3 regions of the Kitasatospora sp. NPDC048722 genome follow, and region 3 is predicted to be linked to each of the others. Evidence: predicted binding sites of a transcription regulator. Region 3 holds the regulator's gene; each other region holds the start of a gene.
The links. Region 3 encodes HrcA, which represses chaperone genes, less so after heat shock. Its sites were predicted from a motif close to TTNGCACTCNGNNNNNCNGAGTGCNAA; they were not measured.
Positions count from the first base shown of each region.

Region 1: groES (co-chaperone GroES) is a predicted target of HrcA. The motif match lies at 6,544-6,570, and genes of this name have one in related genera.
Region 2: AB0C76_RS22195 (FmdB family zinc ribbon protein) is a predicted target of HrcA. The motif match lies at 935-961, and genes of this name have one in related genera.

Region 1 is NZ_JBEZGX010000009.1:91,939-101,434, forward strand. Features, by position in the region: gene AB0C76_RS09860 (alpha/beta hydrolase) at 1-64, shown strand, start outside; gene tsaE (tRNA (adenosine(37)-N6)-threonylcarbamoyltransferase complex ATPase subunit type 1 TsaE) at 171-665, shown strand; gene AB0C76_RS09870 (hypothetical protein) at 795-989, shown strand; gene AB0C76_RS09875 (hypothetical protein) at 1,014-1,580, opposite strand; gene tsaB (tRNA (adenosine(37)-N6)-threonylcarbamoyltransferase complex dimerization subunit type 1 TsaB) at 1,735-2,391, shown strand; gene rimI (ribosomal protein S18-alanine N-acetyltransferase) at 2,415-2,903, shown strand; gene tsaD (tRNA (adenosine(37)-N6)-threonylcarbamoyltransferase complex transferase subunit TsaD) at 2,896-4,002, shown strand; gene AB0C76_RS09895 (hypothetical protein) at 3,999-4,259, shown strand; gene AB0C76_RS09900 (polysaccharide deacetylase family protein) at 4,335-5,237, shown strand; gene AB0C76_RS09905 (class I SAM-dependent methyltransferase) at 5,268-6,434, opposite strand; gene groES (co-chaperone GroES) at 6,713-7,018, shown strand; gene groL (chaperonin GroEL) at 7,135-8,769, shown strand; gene AB0C76_RS09920 (LysR family transcriptional regulator) at 8,913-9,496, shown strand, end outside.
Region 2 is NZ_JBEZGX010000030.1:911-10,406, forward strand. Features, by position in the region: gene mscL (large conductance mechanosensitive channel protein MscL) at 1-12, opposite strand, end outside; gene AB0C76_RS22190 (hypothetical protein) at 43-315, opposite strand; gene AB0C76_RS22195 (FmdB family zinc ribbon protein) at 621-923, opposite strand; gene AB0C76_RS22200 (MFS transporter) at 1,037-2,392, opposite strand; gene AB0C76_RS22205 (potassium/proton antiporter) at 2,694-4,178, opposite strand; gene AB0C76_RS22210 (penicillin acylase family protein) at 4,573-7,293, shown strand; gene AB0C76_RS22215 (5-formyltetrahydrofolate cyclo-ligase) at 7,370-7,945, opposite strand; gene AB0C76_RS22220 (GGDEF domain-containing protein) at 8,040-8,972, shown strand; gene galU (UTP--glucose-1-phosphate uridylyltransferase GalU) at 8,985-9,496, shown strand, end outside.
Region 3 is NZ_JBEZGX010000037.1:84,893-94,388, reverse strand. Features, by position in the region: gene AB0C76_RS25745 (AMP-dependent synthetase/ligase) at 85-2,007, shown strand; gene hemW (radical SAM family heme chaperone HemW) at 2,067-3,296, shown strand; gene AB0C76_RS25735 (DUF3097 domain-containing protein) at 3,468-4,295, opposite strand; gene AB0C76_RS25730 (hypothetical protein) at 4,341-4,925, opposite strand; gene htpX (zinc metalloprotease HtpX) at 4,970-5,890, opposite strand; gene hrcA (heat-inducible transcriptional repressor HrcA) at 6,140-7,174, shown strand; gene dnaJ (molecular chaperone DnaJ) at 7,252-8,394, shown strand; gene AB0C76_RS25710 (16S rRNA (uracil(1498)-N(3))-methyltransferase) at 8,519-9,268, shown strand; gene AB0C76_RS25705 (S41 family peptidase) at 9,383-9,496, shown strand, end outside.

The DNA of each region.
Region 1 (9,496 bases), on a different contig from region 3:
GAGGCGGGCCGCGGAGTTCGGCGGGGCCGCCGAGCCGCCGCCGTCCGTCCTCGATTCGGTCTGAGGGGCGGCCGGGGACCGCGGCGCGCGCCGGGCCGCGGATGTGGCACGGTAGCGGGGGCGGCCGGTGGTCGGCGCGCCCGGTACGGACCGAAGGGCAAGACACGCGCATGGGCTCGCACGCCACTCTCACCGTCCCCACCCCGGAGCGGATGGGCCGGCTCGGCCGGGAGCTGGCCGCGCTGCTGAGGCCGGGGGACCTGGTGCTCCTTTCGGGTGAGCTGGGCGCCGGGAAGACGACGCTGACCAGGGGACTGGGGGAGGGCCTCCAGGTGCGTGGCGCGGTGACCTCGCCGACCTTCGTGATCGCCCGGGTGCACCCGTCGCTGGTGGGCGGTCCGGCACTGGTGCACGTGGACGCGTACCGGCTGGGCGGCGACCTGGACGAGATGGAGGACCTCGACCTCGACGTGTCGTTGCCGGAGTCGGTGGTCGTGGTCGAGTGGGGCGAAGGCAAGGTCGAGCGGCTGTCCGAGGATCGCCTGGAGGTGCGGATCGAGCGGGCGATCGGCGACACCGCGGGCGAGGACCACGACCCGCGCCGGGTGCTGCTGACCGGTATCGGGGCGCGCTGGGAGGACGTCGAGCTGGCGAAGCTGGCGTGACGGCCCGTCGGACCGTCCGAGGGCTTCGCCGCCCGTTTGCCGACAGGCTGTCGGGAAAGTGTTGCGAGGGGGGCACCGGGCGTGATGGGATGGGTGCTGCGGTTAGGTCTGCCTAACTAGGGAGGCGCCATGTCGAGCACCACCCCCGCCCCGGAGCGCGCCGTGCGCACCGCCGGGGCCGGAGAGTCCGCCCGTCGCGCTCCGGGGGAGCCGATGCGGGCGCTGCTGGCCGCGTGCGCCGCGGCCGAGGCGGTGTCCACCCCGCCCGAACCGGCGCCGCGCCGGGCCGACGGCGCCGAGACGGACACGCCCCGCGCGGCCTGACGGCCCCGGTCGGACGGGCCCGCCTCAGGCGACCACGACCACCTTGGTGTCCTTCGGCGCGAAGTCCCACAGCAGCTGACCGTCCTGGCGGGAGCTGCGGATGCCGCCGGTCTTGGCCTTGGGGTCGGCGGTCGGCGTCGCGCCGTCCACCGCCGCGCTGAAGCCGAACACCACACCGTTCTGCTGCGCGAAGCGCACCACGTGCTCGATCTGCTTGCCGTCCGTCCCGGTGGTGGTGGCCGTGCGGCTGTACACCGGGTACGCGCCGGGGGTCGGCTCGACCGTGCCCGGGGTGACCGGGAACGCCGCGACCACCTGCGGGTTCTTCTTCGGCTCGATCAGCCACACGTAGTGGCTGGAGACCGAGTAGACGACCCGCGTGCCGGTGCCCGAGGAGGCCGGCAGCGTCGGTGCCGCCGGGGTCGGGGTCGTGCTCGGCGCCGCCGAGGTGGCCGGCCCGCCGGCCGTCGCGGTGGCGGTCGGCCGCGCGGCGACCGCGCGGCCCTGGGCGCCGTTCGCCTGGAAGGCCAGCAGGCTCACGACCGCCAGGGCTCCCAGGGTCAGCCCCGTGACCACCACTCCAGGACCCATCTTCGCCACTGCCGCTCCCGCCGCCGTCCGCTGTACGTACCGCCCTAATCGTGCCAGGTCCCCCGGGTCGCTCCGCAGCGGCTCGGACGTGTGTTCCGCACTGGTACGCCGTCTCGATCGGCCGGTCGGGTCAACGGCGGTCTAACCTTGACCCGTGCTGCTGCTCGCGTTCGACACCGCTACCCCCGCCGTCACCGCCGCCGTCCACGACGGCGCGGCCGTCCTCGCCGAGACCGACCAGGTCGACGCCCGGCGCCACGGCGAACTGCTCCTGCCCGCCATCGACCGGGTGCTACGGACGGCCGGCGTCGACAAGCATCAGCTCACCGGCATCGCGGTCGGCGTCGGCCCGGGCCCGTACACCGGCCTGCGGGTCGGCCTGGTGACCGCCGCCGCGCTCGGCCACGCGCTCGGCCTGCCGGTGCACGGCGTCTGCACCCTGGACGCGATCGCCTTCCAGGCGCGCGCCGAGGGCCTGGCCGGCCAGCCGTTCACGGTGGCCACCGACGCGCGCCGCAAGGAGGTCTACTGGGCCTCCTACGACGCCGACGGCCGCCGCACCGAGGGCCCCGGCGTGGACCGCCCGGCCGAACTCACGCCGCAGCCGCGTTCGGTCGGCGCCGGCGCGCTGCTCTACCCCGACGCCTTCCCGGGCGCGCACGGTCCCGAGCACGTCTCGGCCGGCGCCCTGGCGGGCTTCGCCGCGGCCGAGCTGGCAGCCGGGCGCGAGCTGCTGCCGAACGTGCCGCTGTACCTGCGCCGCCCGGACGCCCAGGTGCCGGCCGGCTACAAGGCGGTGCTCCCGGCGTGAACCACGGCACCACCCTGCGCCCGATGCGCTGGTGGGACATCGAGCCGGTGATGGAACTGGAGCTGCGGCTCTTCCCGGAGGACGCCTGGTCCCACGGGATGTACTGGTCCGAGCTGGCCGAGACCCACCCCGGCGGCACCCGCCACTACACCGTGGCCACCGCCGCGGACGGCACGATCGTCGGCTACGCCGGACTGATGGCGATCGCCGGCGAGGGCGACGTCCAGACCATCGCCGTCGACGAGCGCCACCAGGGCGCCGGCCTCGGCGCGGCGCTGCTCACCGACCTGATCCGGGAGTCCGCCCGGCGCGGCTGCGCCGAACTGCTGCTGGAGGTGCGGGTGGACAACCCGCGCGCCCAGCGGCTGTACGAGCGCCACGGCTTCCAGCCGGTGGGCATCCGGCGCGGCTACTACCAGCCCGCCAACGTCGACGCGCTGGTGATGCGCCTCGACCACCCCAGCACCGACAGCACCGACCCGAAGGACATTGAGGACACCCGCCATGGCTGACGAACCGCTCGTCCTCGGCATCGAGACCTCCTGCGACGAGACCGGCGTCGGCATCGTGCGCGGCACCACGCTGCTGGCCGACGCGGTCGCCTCCAGCGTCAACGACCACGCCCGCTTCGGCGGCGTCGTCCCGGAGATCGCCAGCCGGGCCCACCTGGAGGCGATGGTCCCGACCATCCAGCGCGCCCTGGACACCGCCGGGGTCAAGGCGAGCGACCTCGACGGCATCGCCGTGACGGCGGGCCCCGGCCTGGCCGGCGCGCTGCTGGTCGGCGTCAGCGCCGCGAAGGCGTACGCCTGGGCGCTCGACAAGCCGCTGTACGGGGTCAACCACCTCGCCTCGCACATCTGCGTCGACCAGCTGGAGCACGGCCGGCTGCCCTCGCCGACGATGGCACTGCTGGTGTCCGGCGGCCACTCCTCGCTGCTGCTGAGCGAGGACATCACGACCGACGTCCGCCCGCTCGGCGCGACCATCGACGACGCGGCCGGCGAGGCCTTCGACAAGGTGGCCCGGGTGCTCGGCCTGGGCTTCCCCGGCGGCCCGATCGTGGACCGCACGGCCCGCGAGGGCGACCCCGAGGCGATCGCCTTCCCGCGGGGCCTGAGCGGCCGGAACGACCCCGCGTACGACTTCTCCTTCTCGGGCCTGAAGACCGCCGTCGCCCGCTGGGTGGAGGCCAAGCGCCGGGTCGGCGAGGAGGTGCCGATCGCCGACGTGGCGGCGTCCTTCCAGGAGGCGGTCACCGACGTGCTCACCCGCAAGGCCGTCAAGGCGTGCAGGGACAACGGCGTCGACCACCTGATGATCGGCGGCGGGGTCGCGGCCAACTCGCGGCTGCGCGAGATGGCCCAGCAGCGCTGCGACCGGGCCGGGATCCGGCTGCGGGTGCCGCGGCCCGGCCTGTGCACCGACAACGGCGCGATGGTGGCCGCCCTGGGCTCCGAGATGGTGTGGCGCGACCGCGCACCGTCCGCCTTCGACCTGTCGGCGGACTCCTCGCTGCCCGTCACCGACGTCCATGTCCCGGCCGCGGACCTCCACCACGGCGACGTCCACGGCCAGGCGTACGACGCCCTCGGCGGCGGTGCCGCGTGACCGTCGCCATGATGTGGGAGGCCCGCGCCGCCGACGGCCGCGGGGCCGAACTGGCCTCCTGGGCACGGGAGACGGCGATCCCGGCACTGCGCGGCTCGGCGGGCCTGGAGCGCCTCGAACTGTTCGGCGCCCCCGGAGAGCGGGTGCTGCTGATCGCCTGGTGGAGCGGCGAGCCGGTGCCCGTCGCCGAGCCGCCGGCCGAGCTGCTCGGCCGTCCGGTGCACCGCTGGTCCTTCATCAGCGAGCACGTCGAGTAGGCCGGTACGGGAACCGCGCGCCAGGCCACTACCGTGCTAGCTGAGAAACGGCGGACGGACCAGGAGCGCGGTGCGGTGAAGCAGGACGGCCGGAACAGGACCAAGGCGTACGCGGCGGGGGCGCTGGCCCTGCTGGCCCTCGCCACCGGGTGCGGCGGCAACGGGGACGGCGCCGCCGCCCCGGCACCCACGAGCGCGGCCCCGGCCGGGGGCCGACCCTCCGGCGGCGCCGCACCGACCGCCGCGGCGACCACGCCCGCGGCGGCGCAGGCCGCTGGCGACGCCGCGTGGGCGAAGTGGAACCTCAAACCGCTGGCCCCGGCTCCCGCCCCGCCCGCCGACAAGCCCGTCAAGCTCGAACGGACCGGCACCGTACCGGTGTTCAGCGACGTGAAGACGAGCGACAAGGTCGTCTTCATCACCATCGACGACGGCGCCGAGAAGGACCCAAAGTTCGTCGAGATGCTGACCGACCTCAAGGTGCCGATCACGATGTTCCTGACCAAGGACATCGTCAAGAACGACTACGGCTACTTCAAGCCGCTCCAGGCGCTCGGCAACCACATCCAGAACCACACCGTCACCCACCCGGTGATGAGCAAGCTCACGCCGGACAAGCAGAAGTCCGAGATCTGCGAGGACCAGAGCGCGCTCACCCAGCAGTACGGCACCGCGCCGCTGCTGTTCCGCCCGCCGTTCGGGGACGGCGCCAACACGCCGACGCTCAACACCTCGGTGCAGGAGTGCGGTCCACGGGCGATCGTGCTGTGGCGCGAGTCGATGCAGATCCACGACATGCAGTACCAGGCGGCGGACAAGAAGCTGAAGCCCGGCGACATCATCCTGGCCCACTTCCGCGGGCCGAAGGAGCTCAAGGGCGCCACGATGACCCAGATGTTCGGCGAACTGCTGGCCCGGATCCAGGAGCAGGGCTTCTCGGTGGCCCGGCTGGACGACTACGTCCAGCCGCCGGCGTAGCCGTCCGGCCGGTCCGCCCGGCCCGGCCGCTCAGACCGGCTGACCGAGCATCATCAGCGGGCCGTGGTCGGTGCGGCTGAGGATCACCGTGACGGAGTTCGGCCCGGAGGGCTTGAGCTGGCGGCGCAGCTCCTCCGGGGTGATCGCCATCCCGCGCTTCTTGATCACCACCGTGCCGACCCCGCGCTCGCGCAGCAGGGCCTTCAGCTTCTTGATGTGGAAGGGCAGCACGTCGGTCAGCTCGAAGGCGTGCGCGTACGGCGTCGGGACCAGCTCGTCCGAGGTCAGGTAGGCGATCTTCGGGTCGATCAGCCGCCCGCCCACCTGCTCGGCCACCTCGGCCACCAGGTGGGCGCGGATCACGGCGCCGTCCGGCTCGTACAGGTAGCGGCCGACCGGCCCGGCCGCGGGGTCGGGCAGGTCGCCGCCGGTGAGGCTCGCGGCGTGCGGCAGCAGGGTCGCGCGGTGCGGGTGGGCGGCCTTGGTGCCGAACCAGAGCACCGCCTCCTTCACGTCCCCGTGGTCCGAGACCCACTCGGCCTCGGCGTCCTCGGGGACGGCCTCGTGCGGGATGCCCGGCGCGACCTTCAACGCGCCGATCGGGGTCCGGCGGCCGGCTCGGACGGCCCACGAGAGCGGCGGGGCGTACGCCTCCGGGTCGAACACCCGGCCGCGCGCCGTCCGTCGCGCCGGGTCGGTGAACACCGCGTCGTACCCGGTGACGTCCACGTCGGTGACGTCCGCGCAGCGCACCTCGACCAGGTCGGCGAGGCCCAGCGCGGCGGCGTTGGCGGCGGTGGCCGCGCAGGCGGCCGGGTCCCGGTCGACGGCCAGCACCTCGATCCCGGCCCGGGCCAGCGCCAGGACGTCCCCGCCGATCCCGCAGCACAGGTCGGCCATGCGCCGCACCCCGAGCCCGGCGAAGCGCTGCGCGCGCCACTCGGCGACGCTGCGCCGGGTGGACTGCTCGACGCCGTTGGGCGTGAAGTACATCAGGTCGGCGTCCGCCCCGAACTTCGCGCGGGCGCGCTGGCGCAGCCGCGCCTGCCCGAACGCCGCCGACACCAGGTCGGCCGGGTGCTCGCGCCGCAGCCGGGTGGCCAGCGCGAGCTCCTCCTCGGGCGTGAACTCGCGCAGTGCGGCGAGCAGGTCCTGTCCCTCGGGGGTCAGCAGCGGCTGGAGGTTCTCGGTGTCCACGGGGCCATTCTCGCCGGTCGGGGCGGGTGGTGGCCGGTCCCGGGCGGTCGCGCCGGGCCGCGCGGGACGGCGGCCGCTCGTCCGCGGGCCGGGACGGCGGGGCGCGCCGTTGGCACTCTGGTTGACTGAGTGCTAACACAGGCCTATGGTCGTCCTTGGCACTCTCCACCTGGGGAGTGCTAACGCGAAGACGCGTGCCTGACCCCCGCGACGGCAGGCCCGCAGGTTCGCCCCTTACCCGTTAGAAAACCCCGTAATCTCCGAAGGGGAGCTCGGACGTGACCACCAGCAGCAAGGTTGCCATCAAGCCGCTCGAGGACCGCATCGTGGTCCAGCCGCTCGACGCCGAGACCACCACGGCCTCCGGCCTGGTTATCCCGGACACCGCCAAGGAGAAGCCCCAGGAGGGTGTCGTCCTGGCCGTCGGCCCGGGCCGCTTCGAGGACGGCCAGCGTCTGCCGCTCGACGTCGCCGTCGGTGACATCGTCCTGTACTCGAAGTACGGCGGCACCGAGGTGAAGTACCAGGGCGAGGAGTACCTCGTCCTCTCCGCCCGCGACGTTCTCGCCATCATCGAGAAGTAAGTCGTTCCGACCCGCCCCGGATCCGTGTCCCAAGTGACAGGGGCCCGGGGCGTGGTTGTTGGTTCACGTAGTTCGGCGGCCGGTGGGCCGGCCGCAGCCCCGAGGGAATAGGGAACATGGCGAAGATCCTGCAGTTCGACGAGGACGCCCGCCGCTCGCTGGAGCGCGGTGTCAACAAGCTGGCCGACACCGTCAAGGTGACCATCGGCCCCAAGGGCCGCAACGTCGTCATCGACAAGAAGTTCGGCGCCCCGACCATCACCAACGACGGCGTCACCATCGCCCGTGAGGTCGAGCTGGACGACCCGTACGAGAACCTTGGCGCGCAGCTCGTCAAGGAGGTCGCCACCAAGACCAACGACGTCGCGGGCGACGGCACCACCACCGCCACCGTGCTGGCCCAGGCCCTGGTCAACGAGGGTCTGCGCAACGTCGCCGCCGGTGCCGGCCCGGCCGCCCTGAAGAAGGGCATCGACAAGGCCGTCGCCGCCGTCTCCGAGCACCTGCTCTCGGTGGCCCGCGAGATCGAGGGCAAGGACGACGTCGCCGCCGTCGCGTCCCTCTCCGCCCAGGACACCCAGGTCGGCGAGCTGATCGCCGAGGCGATCGACAAGGTCGGCAAGGACGGTGTCATCACCGTCGAGGAGTCGAACACCTTCGGCGTGGAGCTCGAGTTCACCGAGGGCATGCAGTTCGACAAGGGCTACCTGTCGCCGTACTTCGTCACCGACGCGGAGCGGCAGGAGGCGGTCCTGGAGGACCCGTACATCCTGATCCACCAGGGCAAGATCTCCGCGATCCAGGAGCTCCTGCCGCTGCTGGAGAAGATCCTGCAGGGCGGTGCCTCGAAGCCGCTGCTGATCATCGCCGAGGACGTCGACGGCGAGGCGCTGTCGACCCTGGTGCTGAACAAGATCCGCGGCATCTTCAACGCCGTCGCCGTCAAGGCCCCGGGCTTCGGCGACCGCCGCAAGGCGATCCTCGGCGACCTGGCCACCCTGACCGGCGGCACCGTGATCTCCGAGGAGGTCGGCCTCAAGCTCGACCAGGCCGGTCTGGACGTGCTGGGCAGCGCCCGCCGCGTGACCATCACCAAGGACGAGACCACCATCGTCGAGGGCGCCGGCGACGCCGAGGCCGTGGCCGGCCGCGTCGCCCAGATCAAGGGCGAGATCGCCGGCACCGACTCCGACTGGGACCGCGAGAAGCTGCAGGAGCGCCTGGCCAAGCTGGCCGGCGGCGTCTGCGTCATCAAGGTCGGCGCCGCCACCGAGGTGGAGCTGAAGGAGCGCAAGCACCGCCTGGAGGACGCCATCTCGGCGACCCGTGCCGCGGTCGAGGAGGGCATCGTCGCCGGCGGTGGCGCCTCCCTGGTGCACGCCGCCAAGGTGCTGGACGGTGGCCTGGGCCTGTCGGGCGACGAGGCCACCGGTGTCGCCGTGGTCCGCAAGGCGCTGCACGAGCCGCTGCGCTGGATCGCCCAGAACGCCGGCCTGGAGGGCTACGTCATCACCTCCAAGGTCGCCGAGCTGGAGGCCGGTCAGGGCTACAACGCGGCCACCGGCGAGTACGGCGACCTGGTGAAGGCCGGCGTCATCGACCCGGTCAAGGTCACCCGCTCCGCCCTGGAGAACGCCGCCTCGATCGCCTCCCTGCTGCTCACCACCGAGACCCTCGTGGTGGAGAAGAAGGAGGAGGCCGCGGACAACGGTCACGGCCACTCGCACGGCGGTCACGGCCACTCGCACTGAGGCCCGTGAAGTGGACCGGAGGCCCGGTCCGCCCCCATCCTGGGAGGCGGGCCGGGCCTCCGGCGTTCGGGCCCGGAGTCCGCTTGAAGACTCAACTATCAGGGAAATTTTGCGTTCAGCAAAGATTGCCTTATAACTGAGGCATGATCGAGGCCCGCCACCTGCGCGTCCTGCGTGCCGTCGCCCGCACCGGCTCCTTCTCCGCCGCCGCCCGCGAGCTGGGCTGCACCCAGCCCGCCATCAGCCAGCAGATGAAGGCCCTGGAGAAGTCCGTGGACACCCCGCTGGTGGTCCGTTCGGGCCGGGGCATGCAGCTGAGCGAGGCCGGACGGGTGCTCCTCAAGCACGCCACCGGGATCCTGGCCGGGCTGTCGGCGGCCGAGGAGGAGGTCGCGGCCATCGCCGGGCTGCGGGCCGGGCGGGTGCGACTGGTGTCCTTCCCGACCGCGAGTTCCACCCTGGTGCCGCCCGCCGTCGCCCGCCTGCGGGACAGCCATCCGGGTGTGCGCGTGTCGCTGGTCGAGGCGGAGCCGCCGGAGTCGCTGGCGATGTTGCGCGGCGGCGAGTGCGAGATCGCGCTGGCCTTCCGCTATCCGCAGTCCGAGGGCGCCGCCGTCCTCCCGGTGCCCGCGCACGGAACGCCGCGCGAGGCGCGGGCCGAGGCGAACCTGGAGGCGCAGCAGCTGAGCGCCGGCACCGACTGGTCCGACCTGGTGGTCACGCCGCT
Region 2 (9,496 bases), on a different contig from region 3:
GAAGCCCTTCATGCCGCCTCGAACGACGAAGTCGTCGACCGGTTACGGGTGATCATCCGAAGCACCGGATTGACAACCCGCCTGGCCCAGCGCGCCGCCGGACGGCGGCGGCAGCCCGGCCCGTGCGGGTCCGAACGCGAGCGCCGCGGCCACCGCGAGCAGCACCAGCGCCGGCACCCCGGCCCGCCGCCGGACGGCGCGCCACCAGCGGTGCCGCCCGCCCGCCCCGCGCCGGATCGGCCGGAAGCTCGGCACGGCTCGCCGGGGCGGAACGGTGGGTGCGGGCAGCGGGACGGCGTGGCTGAGGGCGTTCATCGGGAACCACCTCCGGGGTCGGTCGGTCTCTGGTGACCCCACGATGAGCGTCCGCGGCGAAAGCCGGAAGACGTTATCCGCAGCCTGTGGAAAACCCCGGCCCTGTGGACGATTCCGTACACCCGAACGAGCTGGCCGAGCCCGTCAACGTTGACCGGACCGGCCCCGAGGAGGCCCCGATGAGGCCCCTGAGGGCGGCCCCGGGAACGGCCGTGAGAACGGACCCGGGAACGGCCGTGAGAACGACGGAAGGCCCGCCGCCACCGCGTGAAGCGGGGCAGCGGGCCTTCCGGTGCGTGCTGGGGTCAGCCGGCGGCCGGAGCCGGGGAGGACGAGCCCGAGGTGGATGACGCCGGGGTCGAGGAGGCCGCGGACGACGAGGACGTCGTCGACGAGCTCGACGACGAGGAGCTCACCGAGCTGCTCGACGAGGAGCGGCTGTCGGTCCGGTAGAAGCCCGAGCCCTTGAAGACCACGCCCACGGCCGAGAAGACCTTGCGCAGCTTCCCCTGGCAGTCGGGGCAGGTGGTCAGCGCGTCGTCGGTGAACTTCTGCACCGCCTCCAGGCCGTTGCCGCACTCGGTGCACTGGTACTGGTACGTGGGCACTTGTCTTCCTCCTGGCACTCGCGCCTGATGAGTGCTAACGATGGTCAATGATGCGGCATTCCGCTGGATGAGTCCAGCGACTCCGGTGTGACGTGGGCCCGGTCGGGCCGCCGTCAGCCCTTGGCGGCGCCCACCAGCTGCGGCTCGGCGCCGGCCGGGACGGCGCTGCCGTCGGATCCGGCGACCACCGTGCTCGCCCCGCCCGACGGCGCCAGCAGGTGCCGCAGCGAGACCAGCGCGGCCAGCCCCAGCCCGGCGCCGACGGCCGGCACCAGGAACCCGGCCGAGGGCCCGTGGCCGTCGATCAGCCGCCCGGCCACCATCGAGCCGACCGCCAGGCCGAGGCCGATGGCGCCGGTCAGCCAGGTGAAGGCCTCGGTCTTGGCGCCGTCCGCGACCAGCGTCTCGACCAGGGTGTAGCCGCTGATCAGGGTCGGCGCGATGGCCAGGCCGCAGACCAGCCCGGCGATCGAGAGGGTGACCAGGTTGGGCATCGCCCACAGCGTCGAGCAGCCCAGCACCAGCAGGGTGTAGCTGGTGATCATGCGCTGCTGCACCGCGCGCCGCCAGGCGATCACGCCGTAGAGCACACCGGCCACCATCGAGCCGCCGGCGAAGATGCCGTACACGGTGCCGGCCGCGGCGTGCTGCCCGACCGAGTCGGCGAAGGCGTTGACCGAGACCTGCATGCCGCCGAACACGGCGCCGACGCCCAGGATGACGCCGGCCAGCAGCCGGACGCCGGGCGAGGCGAGCGCGGAGACGCGCTGCGCCCCGGGCTGCGGCACGATCCGGGCCGGCGCGGTGCGGCGCTGGGCGGCGAAGGCCAGGCCGCCGACGAAGGTGAGCGCGGCCTCCGTGATCAGGCTCGCGGAGGGGCTGACCGAGGTGGCGATCTTGGCGGCCAGGATCGGGCCGACGACGAAGGTGAGCTCGTCCGTGACGGACTCGAACGCGAACGCGGTGCCGACCTTGGCGGCGGAGGAGGCGGAGGCGCCCTCGGCGCCGAGCTTGGCCACCCAGCGGGCGCGGACCATCGCACCGATCTGCGGCACGCTGGCCCCGGCCGGGACGGCGGCCAGGCACAGGCTCCAGGCCGGCGCGTGGCCGTTCGCGAGGACGATCAGCGCGGCGACCGAGGCGGCGTGCACGACGACGGTCGGGACGAGGACGGTTGCCTGCCCGTACCGGTCGGCGAGCCGGCCGGTCTGCGGGCCGATCAGGGCCTGGGCGACGGCGGCGACCGCCGTGACGGTGCCGGCCGTGCCCCACGAGCCGCCGGTGCCCGTGACGAGCATCAGGATGCCCATGCTGAGCATGGCGTAGGGCAGCCGCGCGACGAACGCGGGTGCCAGGAACGTCCAGGCACCCGGGGTGCGCAGCAGCGCGCCGTACCCGACGCGCGCGGGGGCGGCGTCCGGGGCGGTGGGGGTGTCCGTGGCGTCGTCGACCGTTCGGCGGGCCGTCACGGTCGTCCTTCCTGCTGCCTGGTAGCGCGGCAAGGGCATGGGGTGGCCCCGACGGCGCCGAGAGTCGTCCTCTCGCGCGTCGACCGGGGTAGATACCGGGCCGCTCCGGCGTGGTTGCCGAGAGCCGGGCCGCAGCCGCCGAGCGGTCGCGCCAACTCTGCATCAGGCAGATGCTGGGTCGGTCAAAAGCGGTGTTCTTCCAGCATACAGTTACGCGCGTAGATAGCGCTAGATCCCAACGGATCCAAGCCAGAACGGGCTTCCGGGCCCCGAAAGGCCCGGCACCCCGCCACTGTACGGCTCACTTCCCGTACAGCCACCCCGCGAGCTTGCCGCCCTTGTCCACGGCTCGCAGCCGCTTCTCCGCCGCCTCGCCGACCTCGTCCGTCGTGACGACGAGCAGCTCGTCGCCGCCGCGCAGCACCGTCGCCCGGTCCGGTACGAAGGAGTTCCCCTCCCGGACCACCAGGGTGACCGCCGCCCCCTTGGGCAGCCGCAGTTCGCCGACCTCCACGCCGGACATCCGGGACTCGGGGGAGAGCGCGACGGACAGCAGGTGGCCGTGCAGCTTCTCCAGCGGCGCGGACTCGATGTCGAGGTCCTGGCCCATCGCGCCCTCGCCGATCTTCAGCTGCCTGGCCACCCAGGGCAGGGTCGGGCCCTGGAGCAGGGTGAAGACGACGACCAGGATGAAGACGATGTTGAACACGTCCTCGGCCTTGTGCGCGCCCGAGACCACCGGGATGGTGGCGAGCACGATGGGCACCGCCCCGCGCAGCCCGGCCCAGCTCAGCAGGGCCTGCTCCTTCCCGGGCACCCGGAACGGCGTCAGCGTGAGCACCACCGACAGCGGCCGCGCGAGGAAGACCAGCACCCCGCCGATGACGAGCGCCGGGATCACCGCGTCGCCCATCGTCTCGGGCGTGCACAGCAGGCCGAGCAGGACGAACATGCCGATCTGTCCGATCCAGGCCAGGCCGTCCGCGAAGCCGCGCACCGCCGGGCCGTGCGGCAGCTTGGCGTTGCCGAGGATCACGGCGCTGATGTAGACCGCGAGGAAGCCGGAGCCGTGCAGCAGCGCGCCGCCCGCGTAGGCGAGCACGGTCAGCGCCATGACCGCGATCGGGTAGAGGCCGGAGGACGGCAGGGCGACGTGCTTGATCCCGAACGCGCCGAGCCTGCCGACCGCGAGGCCGATCGCCGCGCCGATCGCGAGCTCGGCGACGATCGTGCCGAGCAGGACGTACCAGGAGTCCAGTTCGCCGGCGGTGGCGAAGGCGACGACCAGGATGACGACGGGCGCGTCGTTGAAGCCGGACTCGGCCTCCAGCAGGCCGGTGAGCCGGTGCGGCAGCGGGACCATCCGCAGGACGGAGAAGACGGCCGCAGCGTCGGTGGAGGAGACGATCGCGCCGAGCAGCATCGAGGTGCGCCAGTCCAGGCCGACCAGCCAGTGCGCGCCGGCGGCGGTGACGAACACGCTCACCCCGACGCCGACGGTGGCGAGCACGGTGGCCGCCGGCATCACCGGCTTGACCTCTCTCCAGCTGGTCTTCAGGCCGCCCTCGGCGAGGATCACCACGAGGGCCGCGTAGCCGAGCACCTGGGTGAGCTCGGCGTTGTTGAAGGTGACGCCGATGCCGTTCTGGCCGAGGGCGACGCCGATCCCGAGGTAGATGAGGAGGCTGGGTAGCCCTGATCGGGTCGATATCCGCACGGCGACCACCGCGACCAGGAGGATCACGGAGAACTCGAGAAGCAGCTGGTTCAGGTGGTCGACGTTCACGCAGGGGCACCTCGTGCAGGCATGGGGGCGGGCGGGGTGTCTCTCGGTGGTGCTGGTGTCTCGCGGTGGTGCAGGTGGTGCAGGTGGTGCAGGTGGTGCAGGTGGTGCAGATGGTGCAGTGGTCCAGGTCGTGCATTGGTGCAGGTGGTGCAGTGGTCCAGGTCGTGCCGGGGCGAGCCGCGGGCGCGTTAAGAAGCCGTCAATACTCCTCTTGCGGATCGTTACTCATTCTAACATTTTGCCATATCTTTAGTTGGGCTCCTCACGCAGGCCCCGTTCCGGGCCGTCCCCCGTGCACGCCGTGCCGTGGACTCGGCCTAATGTGGTGCCCTGTCACGGCCGCAGGCCCTGGACACGCCCGCCCGCCCCGAAGTCGAGGACCGCAAGGACCCAGATGCCCCGCTCCAAGAAGTTCCGGCGCGCCCGTCTGATCGTGATCGTGCTGGTCGTGCTGCTGGTGGCCGGCGTCGGCTACGGCGGTTACCGGGGGGTCGCCGCGGTCCGCGCGTCCTTCCCGACGGTCGACGGCACCGTGAAGATCGCGGGCCTGAGCGCGCCGGTCGACGTCAAGCGCGACGCCAACGGCATCCCGCAGATCTACGCCGACACCTCCGAGGACCTCTACCGCGCCCAGGGCTACGTCCAGGCGCAGGACCGCTTCTGGGAGATGGACGTCCGCCGGCACATCACCGCCGGCCGCCTCTCCGAGATGTTCGGCGACTCCCAGGTCGACACCGACTCCTTCATCCGCACCATGGGCTGGCGCCAGGTGGCGCAGAAGGAGTTCGACACCAAGCTCTCGCCGGAGACCAAGAAGTACCTCCAGGCGTACGCGGACGGCGTCAACGCCTGGCTGGCCGAGCACCCGGGCGGGGAGAAGGCCTCGCTGGAGTACGCGATGCTCGGCGTCGTCAACAGCGGCTACAAGCCCGAGCAGTGGACCCCGGTCGACTCGGTGGCCTGGCTCAAGGCGATGGCCTGGAACCTCTCCGGGAACCTCCAGGAGGAGATCGACCGCTCGCTGCTGTCCCAGGACTTCACCGCGGACAAGATCGCCGAGCTGTACCCGGACTACCCGTACGCCCGCAACGGCACGATCGTGAAGACCGGCACGGTCTCGGGCGACACCTACCGCCCGGCCGACGGCTCCACCGCGGCGGGCGCCGGCAACCCCGCGGCCCCCACCGCGCAGGGTGCGGCCACCACCAAGGCGCTCCTGCAGGGCCTCACCGACCGGGTCGACGCGATGCCGCAGCTGCTCGGCCGCCCGGGCCAGGGCATCGGCTCCAACTCCTGGGTGGTGGCCGGCTCGCACACCACGACCGGCCAGCCGCTGATGGCCAACGACCCGCACCTCGGCCCCGGCCTGCCCTCGGTCTGGTACCAGACGGGCCTGCACTGCCGCACCGCCTCGCCGGCGTGCCAGTTCGACGTCACCGGCTTCACCTTCGCGGGCATGCCCGGCGTGGTGATCGGCCACAACAAGGACATCGCCTGGGGCTTCACCAACCTGGGCGCCGACGTCACCGACCTGTACCTGGAGAAGGTCACCGGCCCGGACACCTACCAGGTGGACGGCAAGGACGTGAAGTTCGACCTCCGCAAGGAGACCATCAAGGTCGCCGGCGGCGAGGACCGCACCATCACCGTCCGCACCACCCAGACCGGCGCCCCGCTCATCTCCGACCAGAGCACCGAGCAGCAGAACGTCGGCAAGTACGCCCCGAACGGCAGCGCCGCCCCCGACCGCGGCACCGGCGGCTACGGCGTCGCCCTGCAGTGGACGGCGCTGAACCCCGGCAGGACGATGGACGCCGTCTTCGAGCTGGACAAGGCGAAGAACTGGGACGACTTCCGCAACGCCGCCAAGGACTTCGCCGTCCCCGCGCAGAACCTGATCTACGCCGATGCGAAGAACATCGGCTACCAGGCCCCGGGCGACATCCCGATCCGCGGCAAGGGCGACGGCACGCTCCCGGCCCCGGGCTGGGACTCCGCCTACCAGTGGAAGGGCTCGATCCCCTTCGCCGCCCTGCCGTACAGCTTCAACCCGTCCGCCGGCTACATCGTCACCGCCAACCAGGCCGTGGTCGACCCGACGTACAAGTACGGCCTCACCAAGGACTGGGAGTACGGCACCCGGGCCAAGGAGATCACCGACCAGATCGACGGCCTGCTCAAGAACAACGGCAAGATCTCGCCGGACGACATGCAGACGCTGCAGCTGGACAACACCAGCGTCATGGCCAAGACGCTCGTCCCGCTGCTGCTCAAGCAGCAGATCGACGACCCGTACGTGCGTGAGGCGCAGGACCTCCTGAAGGACTGGAACTACCACCAGGACGCCGACTCGGCCGCCGCCGCGTACTACAACGCGGTCTGGCGCCAGCTGCTCACCCTCGCGTTCGGCCAGAAGTTCCCGGCCGACATCCGCGCCAAGGGCAACTGCCTGCTGGTCCGCCAGCAGGACGACCCGACCAAGCCGGACAGCTCCAGCAAGATCGTCACCGAGTGCGGCACCCGCGACCCGGACAAGGCCCAGCCCGACGGCGGCGACCGCTGGACCGAGGTCGTGCGCCAGCAGCTGAGCAAGCCCGACAGCACCTGGTGGACGTACATCGACTCGCAGCACAAGGAGCAGAAGGGCCTGGACAACCTGCTCCAGGAGGCGATGAAGAACGCCCGCCAGGAGCTGACCTCGCTGCTCAGCAAGGACGTCTCCACCTGGAGCTGGGGCCGTCTGCACACGCTGACGCTGCGCGAGCAGACCCTCGGCACCGACGACTCGTCGATCGCCTCCGGCGCCGTCCACAAGCTGCTCAACCGCGGCCCGTACCGCCTCTCCGGCAGCTCGGCGGCGGTCGACGCGGCGGGCTGGAACGCCGCGGCCGGCTACCAGGTGGACTGGATCCCGTCGATGCGCATGGTCGTCGACCTGAGCGACTTCGACTCCTCGCGCTGGGTCAACGTCGGCGGCGCCTCCGGCCACGCCTTCCACGAGAACTACAACGACCAGACCGACCTCTGGCTCAAGGGCAAGCTGCTGACCTGGGCCTACACGCCGGACTCGGTCGAGAAGGCGACCAAGCACAAACTGGTCCTGACCAACGGCTGACGCCCGGAGGACCGGTGGCCCCGCTCGAACGCGAGCGGGGCCACCGCCGTTTCCGGGCCCGAGGGGCGGTCCGGGATCACCCGAGCCGGTGGCGCCCCGACGGCGTGACCGCCACGTCCACCGGACGGTCGTGCGGCTCGGCAGGCACCTCCGCCAGCAACTCGTGCTCGTACAGCAGCACCGCCAGCACCGGCCGTGCCCCCGCCCGCTCCAGCCGGGCCAGCACCCGGTCGTAGCTTCCGCCGCCGCGGCCCAGCCGCAGCCCGCGCCGGTCCACCGCCAGCCCCGGCAGCAGCACCACCGACGCCCCCACGACGGCCTCCGGCCCCAGCCGCGGACCGACCGGTTCCAGCAGTCCGCGCCCGGCCGGGGCCAGGGCGTCCACGCCTTCGTAGGCCGCCCAGTCCAGGTCGTTGTCGGCCAGCAGGACGGGCAGCAGCACCCGCACGCCCCGCGCCCGCAGCCCGTCCAGCAGCGGCCCCGTCCCCGGCTCGGCGCCGACCGAGACGTACGCGGCGACCGTGGCCCCCGGTGCGGCCAGCCCCCCGGCGTGCACGGCCAGTGCGTGCGCCGCCTCCGCGCGCTGTTCACCGGTGAGTGCACGGCGATCGGCCAGCAGCCGTGTCCTCAGCCCGCTCTTCTCGTTGTGCATGGGATCTCCCCTGCTCTCCTCTGAGGTCCTCCCGAACCCCGCCATGGCCCCCGCCACCGACGGGCCGAGCCTGACACGCGAAAGGGCGCCCCGATTGCCCACCCCGCTGCTGGTCCACGCCCTGGCCGCGCTGAGCGTCCCCGCGCTGGCCGGCGCCACCGTGCTCGGCCTGCGGCTGCGTCGGGCGCACGGCGAGGCCGCCGACCGGGAGGCGCTGCTGCACGAGCGGGTCGCCGAGCTGGAGGGCCGCTGCGCCGAACTGGAGCGCACCGCCTCCTGCGACCCGCTCACCGGCGTGTGGAACTACCGGCACCTCCAGCTCACCCTGGACCGCGAGATCGAGCGCGCCCGCCGCGCCGAGCAGTCCGACCAGCACGAGGGGCCGCGCCCACTGGCCGTGCTGCTCCTGGAGATCGCCGGCTTCGACGCGATCGTCACCGAGCACGGGCGCGCGCGGGCCGGCGCGATACTGCGCGACCTCGCCCAGCGCCTGGCGATGGAGATCCGCCGGGCCGACACCCTCGGCCGCTACAGCGGCGAGGAGTTCCTGGTGATCCTGCCGGACACCGGCGCCGAGGGCGCCGCGCACGTCGCGGAGCGGCTGGTCTGGTCGGTGCGCCGGCACCTGCTGCTCGACTGGTCCTCCGGCCCCCGCGAGCCCCGCCCGGCACGCGGCAACGGCCTCACCGCCGCCGTCGGCGTCGCCGTGCTCCCCGAGGACGGCACCCACGCGGCCGTCCTGCTCCGGGCGGCCGACCGGGCGCTCGCCGGGGCCCGCGCGGCGGGCGGCGACTGCTGGCGCGGCAGCCTGCCGGCCGCGCACCACGCGCCCGTCACTTCCGGTACGGAGGGCGGTCCGACTGCCGAACGTGACCGTTCGGAAAAGGCGGGTAGTCTGTCGCCCTGTGCCGGCGGGGACCCCCTCGCCCAGCCGGTCATTTCCCAGACGCCTGCCACCGCGGCCGGCCCCGGCGACGGGCACCCCGAGCCGTCCGACCGCGCCCGGACGGCTGAAAACGTGCCTTAGTAAGGTTTGCGCATGACGACGACCAACACTCGAATTCCGGTAACCAAGGCCGTGGTACCCGCGGCCGGACTGGGCACCCGCTTCCTCCCGGCCACCAAGGCCACGCCGAAGGAGATGCTGCCCGTCGTCGACAAGCCGGCCATCCAGTACGTCGTCGAGGAGGCCGCCGCCGCGGGGCTGTCCGACATACTGATGGTCACCGGCCGCAACAAGCGCGCCCTGGAGGACCACTTCGACCGCGCCTACGAGCTGGAGGAGCTCCTCGCCCGCAAGGGTGACGAGGACCGCCTGCGCCGCGTCCGCGAGTCCGTCGAACTGGCGAACATGCACTACGTCCGCCAGGGCGACCCGAAGGGCCTCGGCCACGCCGTCTCGGTCGCCGAGCAGCACGTCGCCGGCCAGCCCTTCGCCGTCCTCCTCGGTGACGACCTGATCGACCCCCGCGACCCGCTGCTGGCCCGCATGATCGAGGTCCAGCAGGAGCTCGGCGGCTCGGTCGTCGCCCTCATGGAGGTCGACCCCTC
Region 3 (9,496 bases):
GCACGCGTAACGGGGGCCCGGCGACCGCCCCCACGGGAGCCGCGACAAATCCCTCAGACGGCCACCCGCCCCCGGAGGTCCTCGTTGAGTTCCGCGCAGTCCCTGATCGACTCCGGCAGCGCCGACATCGTCGCCGGGCGTCCCGCCTCCGTCGCCCACCTGTTCCTGGAGCGGGTCGCCGCGACCCCCAACGCCGAGGCCTACCGCTACCCCGCCCCGGTCGACGAGCAGGCCGCGGACAGCGCCCCCGGCGCCGAGCAGTGGCGCTCGCTCACCTGGGCGCAGACCGCGGCCCGGGTCAAGGCCGTGGCCGCGGGCCTGATGGCGCTCGGCATCCAGCCCGAGGACCGGGTCGCCCTGGCCTCCTCCACCCGCCTGGAGTGGATCGTCGCCGACCTCGGCAACATGTGCGCGGGCGCGGCCACCACGACCGTCTACCCGAGCACCAACGCCGACGAGACGGCCTTCATCCTCTCCGACTCCGGCTGCCGGGCGATGTTCGCGGAGAACGCCGCGCAGCTCGCCAAGGCCGTCGAGCGGATCGGGGAGCTGCCCGAGCTGCGCACCGTCATCCTGTTCGACGCCCCCGCCGGGGAGCCCGAGACGGCCGGGCTCGACCTCATCACCCTGGCCGAGCTGGAGGAGCGCGGCGCCGCGTACCTCCAGGAGCACCCGGACGCGGTCGAGAAGGCCGTCGCCGCGCTCGACAAGGAGCAGCTGGCCACGCTGATCTACACCTCGGGCACCACCGGCCGCCCCAAGGGCGTGCGACTGGTGCACGACTGCTGGGCGTACGAGGCGCGCGCCCAGGAGGCGAGCGGGCTGCTGGGCCCGGACGACGTCCAGTTCATGTGGCTGCCGCTGTCGCACGTGTTCGGCAAGACGCTGATCTCGGGCCAGATCGCCACCGGCCACGTGATGGCGGTGGACGGCCGGGTCGACCGGATCATCCACAACCTGCCGGCCATCCGGCCGACCGTCATGGCGTCCGCGCCGCGCATCTTCGAGAAGGTCTACAACGGCATCGCCGGGCGGGCCCGGGCCGAGGGCGGCGCGAAGTACAAGATCTTCCGCTGGGCCGCCGGGGTGGCCCGCGAGTACGCCAGGGTCGTCCAGGAGAACCGGATCGCGACCGGGGTGGACGGTGCGCCGTTCGCCCTGCGGGCGCAGCACGCGGTCGCCGACAAGCTGGTGTACGCGAAGATCCGCGCCGCGTTCGGCGGGCGCCTGCGCGGCGCGGTCTCCGGCAGCGCGGCGCTGGCCCCCGAGATCGGCTACTTCTTCCTCGGCGCCGGCGTGCCGATCCTGGAGGGCTACGGCCTGAGCGAGACCAGCGCCGGCTCCTGCGTCAACCGCAAGGAGGACGTGCGGATCGGCACCGTCGGCCGCGCCCTGCCCGGCACCGAGGTGCGGATCGCCGAGGACGGCGAGATCCTGCTGCGCGGCCCGGGCGTCATGCGCGGCTACCACAACCTGCCGGAGAAGACCGCCGAGGTGCTGGAGCCGGACGGCTGGTTCCACACCGAGGACATCGGCGAGCTCAGCGCCGACGGCTTCCTGCGGATCACCGACCGCAAGAAGGACCTGTTCAAGACCTCCGGCGGCAAGTACGTCGCGCCGAGCGAGGTCGAGGGCAAGTTCAAGGCGGTGTGCCCGTTCGTCAGCAACATCCTGGTGATCGGCAACGGCCGCAACTACTGCACCGCGCTGATCGGCCTGGACGAGGCCGTGATCATGCCGTGGGCCGCCGAGCGCGGCCTGGCCGGCAAGTCCTACGCCGAGGTGACCGCCGACCCGCAGGTGCACGAGCTGATCGAGGGCTTCGTGAAGAAGCTCAACGGCGACCTCCAGCGCTGGCAGACGATCAAGAAGTTCCACCTGCTGCCGCGCGACCTCGACATCGAGCACGGCGAGCTCACCCCGAGCCTGAAGATCAAGCGTCCGGTGGTCGAGCGGACGTACGCGGACGCCGTGACCGCGATGTACGCCGGGGCCAACGAGGCCTGAGCCGTCCCCCGTCCCGTACGGCCCGCGGGTTCGCCCGGGCCGTACGGGACAATGGGGTCATGCCCTCCGCACTCCCCGACGGCGATCCGGTGCCGTCCGACGGTTCCCTGCCCGCGCACGCCCTCGACGGGCTCGGCACGCGGCCGTTCGGCTTCTACCTGCACGTGCCGTACTGCGCCAGCCGCTGCGGCTACTGCGACTTCAACACGTACACCGCCACCGAGCTCCGCTCCTCGGGTGCCGTCGCCTCCCAGGAGACGTACGCCGACAACGTGATCGCGGAGATCCGGCTCGCCCGTCGCGTCCTGGGCGACGCGGACCTCCCGGTGGAGACGGTCTTCCTCGGCGGAGGCACCCCGACGCTGCTGCCCGCCGGCGACCTGGTGCGGATGCTCGCCGCGATCCGCGACGAGTTCGGGCTCGCCGAGGGGGCCGAGGTGACCACCGAGGCCAACCCGGAGTCCGTCGGCCCGGCCTACCTCGCCGAGCTGCGCGAGGGCGGCTACAACCGGATCTCCTTCGGCATGCAGAGCGCCCGCCCGCACGTGCTGCGACTGCTCGACCGCCACCACACCCCGGGCCGCCCCGAGGCCTGCGTGGCCGAGGCCCGCGCGGCCGGCTTCGAGCACGTCAACCTCGACCTCATCTACGGCACCCCCGGCGAGTCCGACGACGACTGGCGGGCCTCCCTGGACGCCGCCATCGGCGCCGGGCCCGACCACGTGTCCGCCTACTCGCTGATCGTCGAGGAGGGCACCCGGCTCGCTGCCCGCGTCAAGCGCGGCGAGCTCCCGATGATCGACGACGACGTCCACGCCGACCGCTACCTGATCGCCGAGCAGGCGCTCGCCGCCGCCGGCTACCACTGGTACGAGGTCTCCAACTGGGCCACCACCCCCGAGGGCCGCTGCCGCCACAACGAGCTGTACTGGACCGGCGCCGACTGGTGGGGTGCCGGCCCCGGCGCCCACAGCCACGTCGGCGGCATCCGCTGGTGGAACGCCAAGCACCCCGCCGCCTACGCGCGGGCCCTGGCCGAGGGCCGCACCCCCGCCCTGGCCCGCGAGGTGCTGACGGACGAGGACCGCCGCGTCGAGCGCATCCTCCTCGAACTGCGCCTCGCCGAGGGCATCCCGCTCACGCTCCTCACCGACACGGCCCGCGAGGCGGCCGCCGAGGCCCTCGCGAGCGGCCTCCTGGCCCCGGACACCTACGCCGGGGGCCGCGCCACCCTCACCCTCCGGGGCCGCCTCCTGGCGGACGCGGTCGTGCGTGACCTGGTGGATTAGCAGATCCGCCGCACGGGCCGGCCGGTGAGCTCGGCGACGGTCTCGAAGCCGGCGTCCTGATGGAGCACGGTGCGCTCGTGGCGGGGCGGCGGTGGCAGCCCCCCAGAAGGTCGACCGGGCTCGCGCACGGGTGCCGGCTCGACTGCGCCAGCCGCTCCTGGAGCCTGCCTGTCACTCCGCCGGCGTCACGAAGTCGATCAGCTCCTCGACCCTGCCCAGGAGTTCGGGTTCCAGGTCCTTGTAGGAGTTCACCTTCGAGAGGATGCGCTTCCACGCCGCCGGGGTGTCGACGGGCCAGCCCAGGCGGCGGCAGACGCCCTCCTTCCACACCTCGCCGCGGGGGACCGTCGGCCAGGCCGGGATGCCGACCGAAGACGGCTTCACCGCCTGCCAGATGTCGATGTACGGGTGGCCGACGACCAGGACGTCCTCACCGGTGACCCGGGCGGCGATGCGGTGCTCCTTGGTGCCCGGCAGCAGGTGGTCGACCAGGACGCCGAGGCGGCGGCCGGGGCCCGGGGCGAAGTCGGCGACGATCGCGGGCAGGTCGTCCACGCCCTCCAGGTACTCCACCACGACGCCCTCGATCCGCAGGTCGTCGCCCCAGACCCGCTCGACCAGCTCGGCGTCGTGCCGGCCCTCGACGTAGATGCGGGACTCGCGCGCCACCCGCGCGCGGGCGCCGGGGACGGCGACCGAACCGGAGGCGGTGCGGACGGGGGCGCGGACGGGGGCGGGGCCCGTCGGGCGGACCAGGGTGACGACCCTGCCCTCCAGCAGGAAGCCGCGCGGCACCATCGGGAACACCCGGTGCTTGCCGAAACGGTCCTCCAGGGTGACGGTGAAGCCCTCCGCCGTCTTCTCGCAGCGCACCACCGCCCCGCAGAAGCCGGTCTCCGCCTCCTCGACCACCAGGTCCCGCTCGGCGGGCACCTCCGGGGCGGGCCGTGTCTTCTTCCACGGCGGGGTCAGGTCGGGTCCGTACTGGCGGCTGCGCATGCAGGTGACTATAGGCAGTGACCTTGCGAACGGGACGACGGTCCGTCAGAGACCGGGCGCGCCCCACACCGGGAACCAGCGGCCGAGGTCCTTCTCCAGCCGCAGGTCGTTCGCCAGCATCGCGTTGATCTGCAGCTCCAGCGGGCTGTTGCGCCGCTCCCCGCCGCCGGGCATCGGCGCGAACGGGTAGAACGTGCCGCGCTTGTACAGGTAGACCAGCGCCAGCGACTGCCCCTCGCCGTTGCGGAAGCCGACCAGTGAGCAGAGCAGCTGCGGTCCGAAGCCGTTCGCCTCCAGCTCGCTGTTGACCGCGTGCAGGTCGTTCACCAGCTCCGGCAGCTCCTCGGAGGTGTGCCGGGCGAGCAGCCACGAGTAGCCGTAGCCGTCCTTGGAGGCCTCCACCGGGACGCCGCCGCGCTCGGTGTCGGCGTCGAGCAGCGCCCGCACCTGCTGCTCGACCTGGACGAACGCGGCACCCTCGACGGCCGCGAAGCACACCGAGCCCAGCCCGGTGGGCAGGAACCCGGCACCGGCCTCCAGGGTGAGCGCGGCCGAGGGGATGCCGAACAGCTGGTCGAGGTCGGGCTTGACGGGCTTGGTGCGGCCGAACAGGGCGTCCAGGATTCCCACGGCGGTCCCTTCAGGCGGTCGGCGGGTCGGCGGGTCGGCGGGGCTCAGCGGCCCAGCTGGGCGGAGATCTTCGCCAGCTGCTCCAGCCGCTTCTCCAGCGTCGGGTGGGTGGAGAACAGCTGGGAGGCCGTCTCCTTGGCGCTCAGCGCCGGGGCGAAGTAGAAGGCGTTGTAGGGCTGCGCCTGGCGCAGGTCCTTGGAGGGGATCGCGGCGATCTGCCCGGTGACCTTGGTGAGCGCCGACGCGAGCGCGCTGGGCCGGCCGGTGAGCTGGGCGGCGGCGCGGTCGGCGGCGAGCTCGCGGTAGCGCGACAGCAGCCGCGTGAGCAGGAAGCTGATCGCGTAGACGACGATCGACACCAGCGGGATGATCAGCGCGGCGATCGCCGCGTTCTGGTCGTTGTTGTTGCGCCCGCCGCCGATGAACCCGCCGTACATGGCGATCCTGGTCATCGCCCCGGCGAGGACGCCGAGGAACCCGGCGATCGTCATCACGGCGACGTCCCGGTGGGCGACGTGCGAGAGCTCGTGCGCGAGCACGCCCTCCAGCTCCTCGGGTTCCAGGCGGCGCAGCAGGCCGGTGGTGACGCACACGACGGCGTTCTGCGGGTTGCGGCCGGTGGCGAAGGCGTTCGGCATGTCGCTGTCGGCGACCGCCACCCTGGGCTTGGGCATGTCGGCGAGCGCGCAGAGCCGGTCGACGGTGCCGTGCAGCTGCGGGTACTCCTCGGGGGACACCGGGCGGGCGCCCATGGCCCGTTCGGTGATCTTGTCGCTGAACCAGAACTGGGCCACGAACAGCCCGCCGGAGATCAGCAGGATCAGGGGCCAGGCGCCGCGCAGCAGCACGATCAGCAGGCCGGTGAATCCGACGTACAACAGCCCGATCACGAACATGGTCCCGACCATCCGGCCGGTCAGGCCGCGGTCGGGCGCGAATCGGGTGTGCTGGGCCGAGCTCGACATCGCTTGCTCCTCCGTTCGCCGTCCGCTATCGATGCTCCCACCCGGACGGCCGCGGGGCACCACCCCCGCGCCGGGAACTGCGGGCAGGATCACCCCCGCTGCGCCGTTCCTGCCGTCGGACCCGGGCCGTACACTGGCAGGTAGGGTTCTGGCACTCGTGCGCTCAGAGTGCCAAACGCGGGCCTTCCAGGCCCGCATCAGCTCGATACGTCACAACGGACAACGTGCGAAGACGGAGGTGCGTGCCCCATGGCCGGTGAGGTCCGCCAGCTTGACGACCGCAAGCTCGCCGTGCTGCGCGCGATCGTCCAGGACTACGTGGGCACCGAGGAGCCGGTCGGCTCGAAGGCCCTGGTGGAGCGGCACAACCTCGGGGTCTCCCCGGCCACCGTCCGCAACGACATGGCGGCGCTGGAGGAGGAGGGGTACATCCACCAGCCGCACACCAGCGCCGGGCGCATCCCCACCGACAAGGGGTACCGGCTGTTCGTCGACCGGCTCGCCGAGGTCAAGCCGATGAGCGCGCCCGAGCGGCGCGCGATCCGGCACTTCCTGGAGGGCGCGGTCGACCTGGACGACACCGTCGCGCGCACCGTGCGGCTGCTCGCCCAGCTCACCCGGCAGGTCGCCGTCGTGCAGTACCCCTCGCTGAGCCGTTCCACCGTGCGGCACATCGAACTGGTCGCGCTCGCCCCGGCCAAGGTGATGCTGGTCCTGATCACCAACACCGGCCGGGTCGAGCAGCGGACGGTGGACTGCCCGGGCACCGTCGGCGAGACCGTCCTGGCGGACCTGCGGGCCCGGATCAACGCGCGGGCCGCCGGCCAGCGCCTGCCGGACGTCCCGGCGGCGCTGGAGGAGCTGCCCGCGATGTTCGAACAGGTCGACCGGCCGACCGTCACCACGGTCCTGGCGACGCTGTTCGAGGCGCTCGCCGAGCAGAACGAGGAGCGGATCATGCTGGCCGGCACGGCCAACCTGACCCGCTTCGGCCACGACTTCCCGCTCACCATCCAGCCGGTCCTGGAAGCCCTGGAGGAGCAGGTCGTCCTGCTCCGCCTCCTGGGTGAGACCACGGACGCGGCGATGACGGTCCGGATCGGCCGGGAGAACGCCTACGAGGGGCTGAATTCCACCTCGGTGGTGTCGGTCGGTTACGGTTCGGGCGACGAGAGCGTGGCCAAACTGGGTGTGATCGGTCCGACCCGGATGGACTATCCGGGCACAATGGGGGCGGTGCGAGCGGTGGCGCGGTACGTGGGCCAGATCCTGGCCGAGTCGTAGCAATCAGCCACCGCTGGACAGACCAGCGGTGGTGCCCTGTCGCAGCACTACTACAGGCGGAACAAGCGGAGCATTAGGTGGCCACGGACTACTACGCGGTACTCGGCGTCCGACGGGATGCGGGGCAGGACGAGATCAAGAAGGCGTTCCGGCGCCTGGCACGCGAACTGCACCCGGACGTCAACCCGGACCCGAAGACGCAGGAGCGGTTCAAGGAGATCAACGCCGCCTACGAGGTGCTCTCCGACCCGCAGAAGCGGCAGGTCTACGACCTCGGCGGCGACCCGCTGTCGCCGGGCGGCGGCGGAGGCGCGGGCGGCTTCGGCGCCGGTGCGGCCGGTTTCGGCTTCTCCGACATCATGGACGCCTTCTTCGGCGCCGCGGCCGGCCAGCGCGGCCCGCGCTCGCGCACCCGCCGCGGGCAGGACGCCATGATCCGGCTGGAGATCACCCTGGAGGAGGCCGCGTTCGGCACCACCAAGGAGCTCCAGGTCGACACGGCCGTCACCTGCACCACCTGCAGCGGGGAGGGCGCCGCGCCCGGCACCTCCGCGCAGACCTGTGACATGTGCCGCGGCAAGGGCGAGGTCTCCCAGGTCACCCGGTCCTTCCTGGGCCAGGTCATGACCTCCCGCCCCTGCCCGCAGTGCCAGGGTTTCGGCACCGTCGTGCCGACCCCGTGCCCGGAGTGCGCCGGCGACGGCCGGGTCCGCGCCCGCCGCACTCTGACCGTCAAGATCCCGGCCGGTGTCGACAACGGCACCCGGATCCAGCTGGCCGGCGAGGGCGAGGTCGGCCCCGGCGGCGGCCCGGCCGGCGACCTGTACGTGGAGATCGCCGAGACCACGCACAGCGTCTTCCAGCGGCGCGGGGACGACCTGCACTGCACCGTCACCATTCCGATGACGGCCGCCTCGCTCGGCACCCAGGTGCCGCTGCAGACCCTGGACGGGCTGGAGGAGGTCGACATCCGGCCCGGCACCCAGTCCGGCCAGTCGATCCCGCTGCACGGCCGCGGCATCACCCACCTGCGCGGGGGCGGCCGGGGCGACCTGATAGTGCACGTCGAGGTGCAGACGCCCACCAAGCTCGACGCCGAGCAGGAGGAGCTGCTGCGCCGCCTCGCGGTGCTGCGCGGCGAGGAGCGCCCGTCCGGCCAGTTCGCGCCGGGCCAGCAGGGCCTGTTCTCGCGTCTGAAGGACGCGTTCAACGGCCGCTAGCCGTCCGCGGAGGGGTGCCGGGGTCCTCGCCCCGGCACCCCTTTCGTGTTCCGTCCCCTTGGTTGCGGGTCCTGGTGGTTGCAGGCCCTGGCCGCAGGTCCCACCCCGGAAAGGTTCCCCACTCATGACCGCCCCCGTGTTCGTCGTAGAGACCGAGCGGCTCGCTGCCGCCGCGCCCGGGGCCGTGGTGCGGCTGGACGGGCCGGAGGGGCGTCACGCGGCGGCGGTGAAGCGGCTGACGGCGGGCGAGGCGGTCACCCTGGCCGACGGGCTCGGGCTCGGCGTGGACGGGACGGTCGCCGAGGTGCTCGGCAAGGACGCGATCGACGTCACGGTGGCCGCCGTGCGCCGCGAGCCGGAGCCGGCACCGCGGATCGTCGTCGTCCAGGCGCTGCCCAAGGGCGACCGCGGCGAGCTGGCCGTGGAGACCATGACCGAGGTCGGCGTGGACGTCGTGATCCCGTGGGCCGCCTCCCGCTGCATCACCCAGTGGAAGGGCGAGCGCGGCGCCAAGGCGCTCGCCAAGTGGCGCGCCACCGCCCGGGAGGCGGGCAAGCAGTCCCGCCGGCTGCGCTTCCCCGAGGTGCGGGACCTGGTGACGACCCGCCAGCTTGCCCCCGTCCTGGCCGGCGCCGCGTTCGCCGCGGTGCTGCACGAGGAGGGCTCCGAGCCGCTGGCCGCCGCCGCGCTGCCGGCCGCCGGGGACGTCGTCCTGGTGGTCGGCCCCGAGGGCGGCGTCTCCCCGGAGGAGCTGGCCGCCTTCGCCGAGGCGGGCGCGAAGCCGCACCGGCTCGGTCCCTCGGTGCTGCGCACCTCGACGGCCGGCGTGGCCGCCGGGGCGCTGCTGCTCGGGCGCACGGGGCGCTGGGCCTGACGGCCCCTCCGTCACCTCCCCGTCCGGATCCCACCCGGGCATCACCGGCTCTCACCCGGGTGGAGTCGGGTGAAAGCGGCACGCGTCGTCCGCACACGTGCCTACGCTGGCCGCGTGACGGAACCTCTCAGCAACCCTGCCGGCGCATACCTGCGCCACCCGCATCTGCACGGTGACCTGGTCACCTTCGTCGCCGAGAACGACGTCTGGCTCGCCCCGTTGGACGGT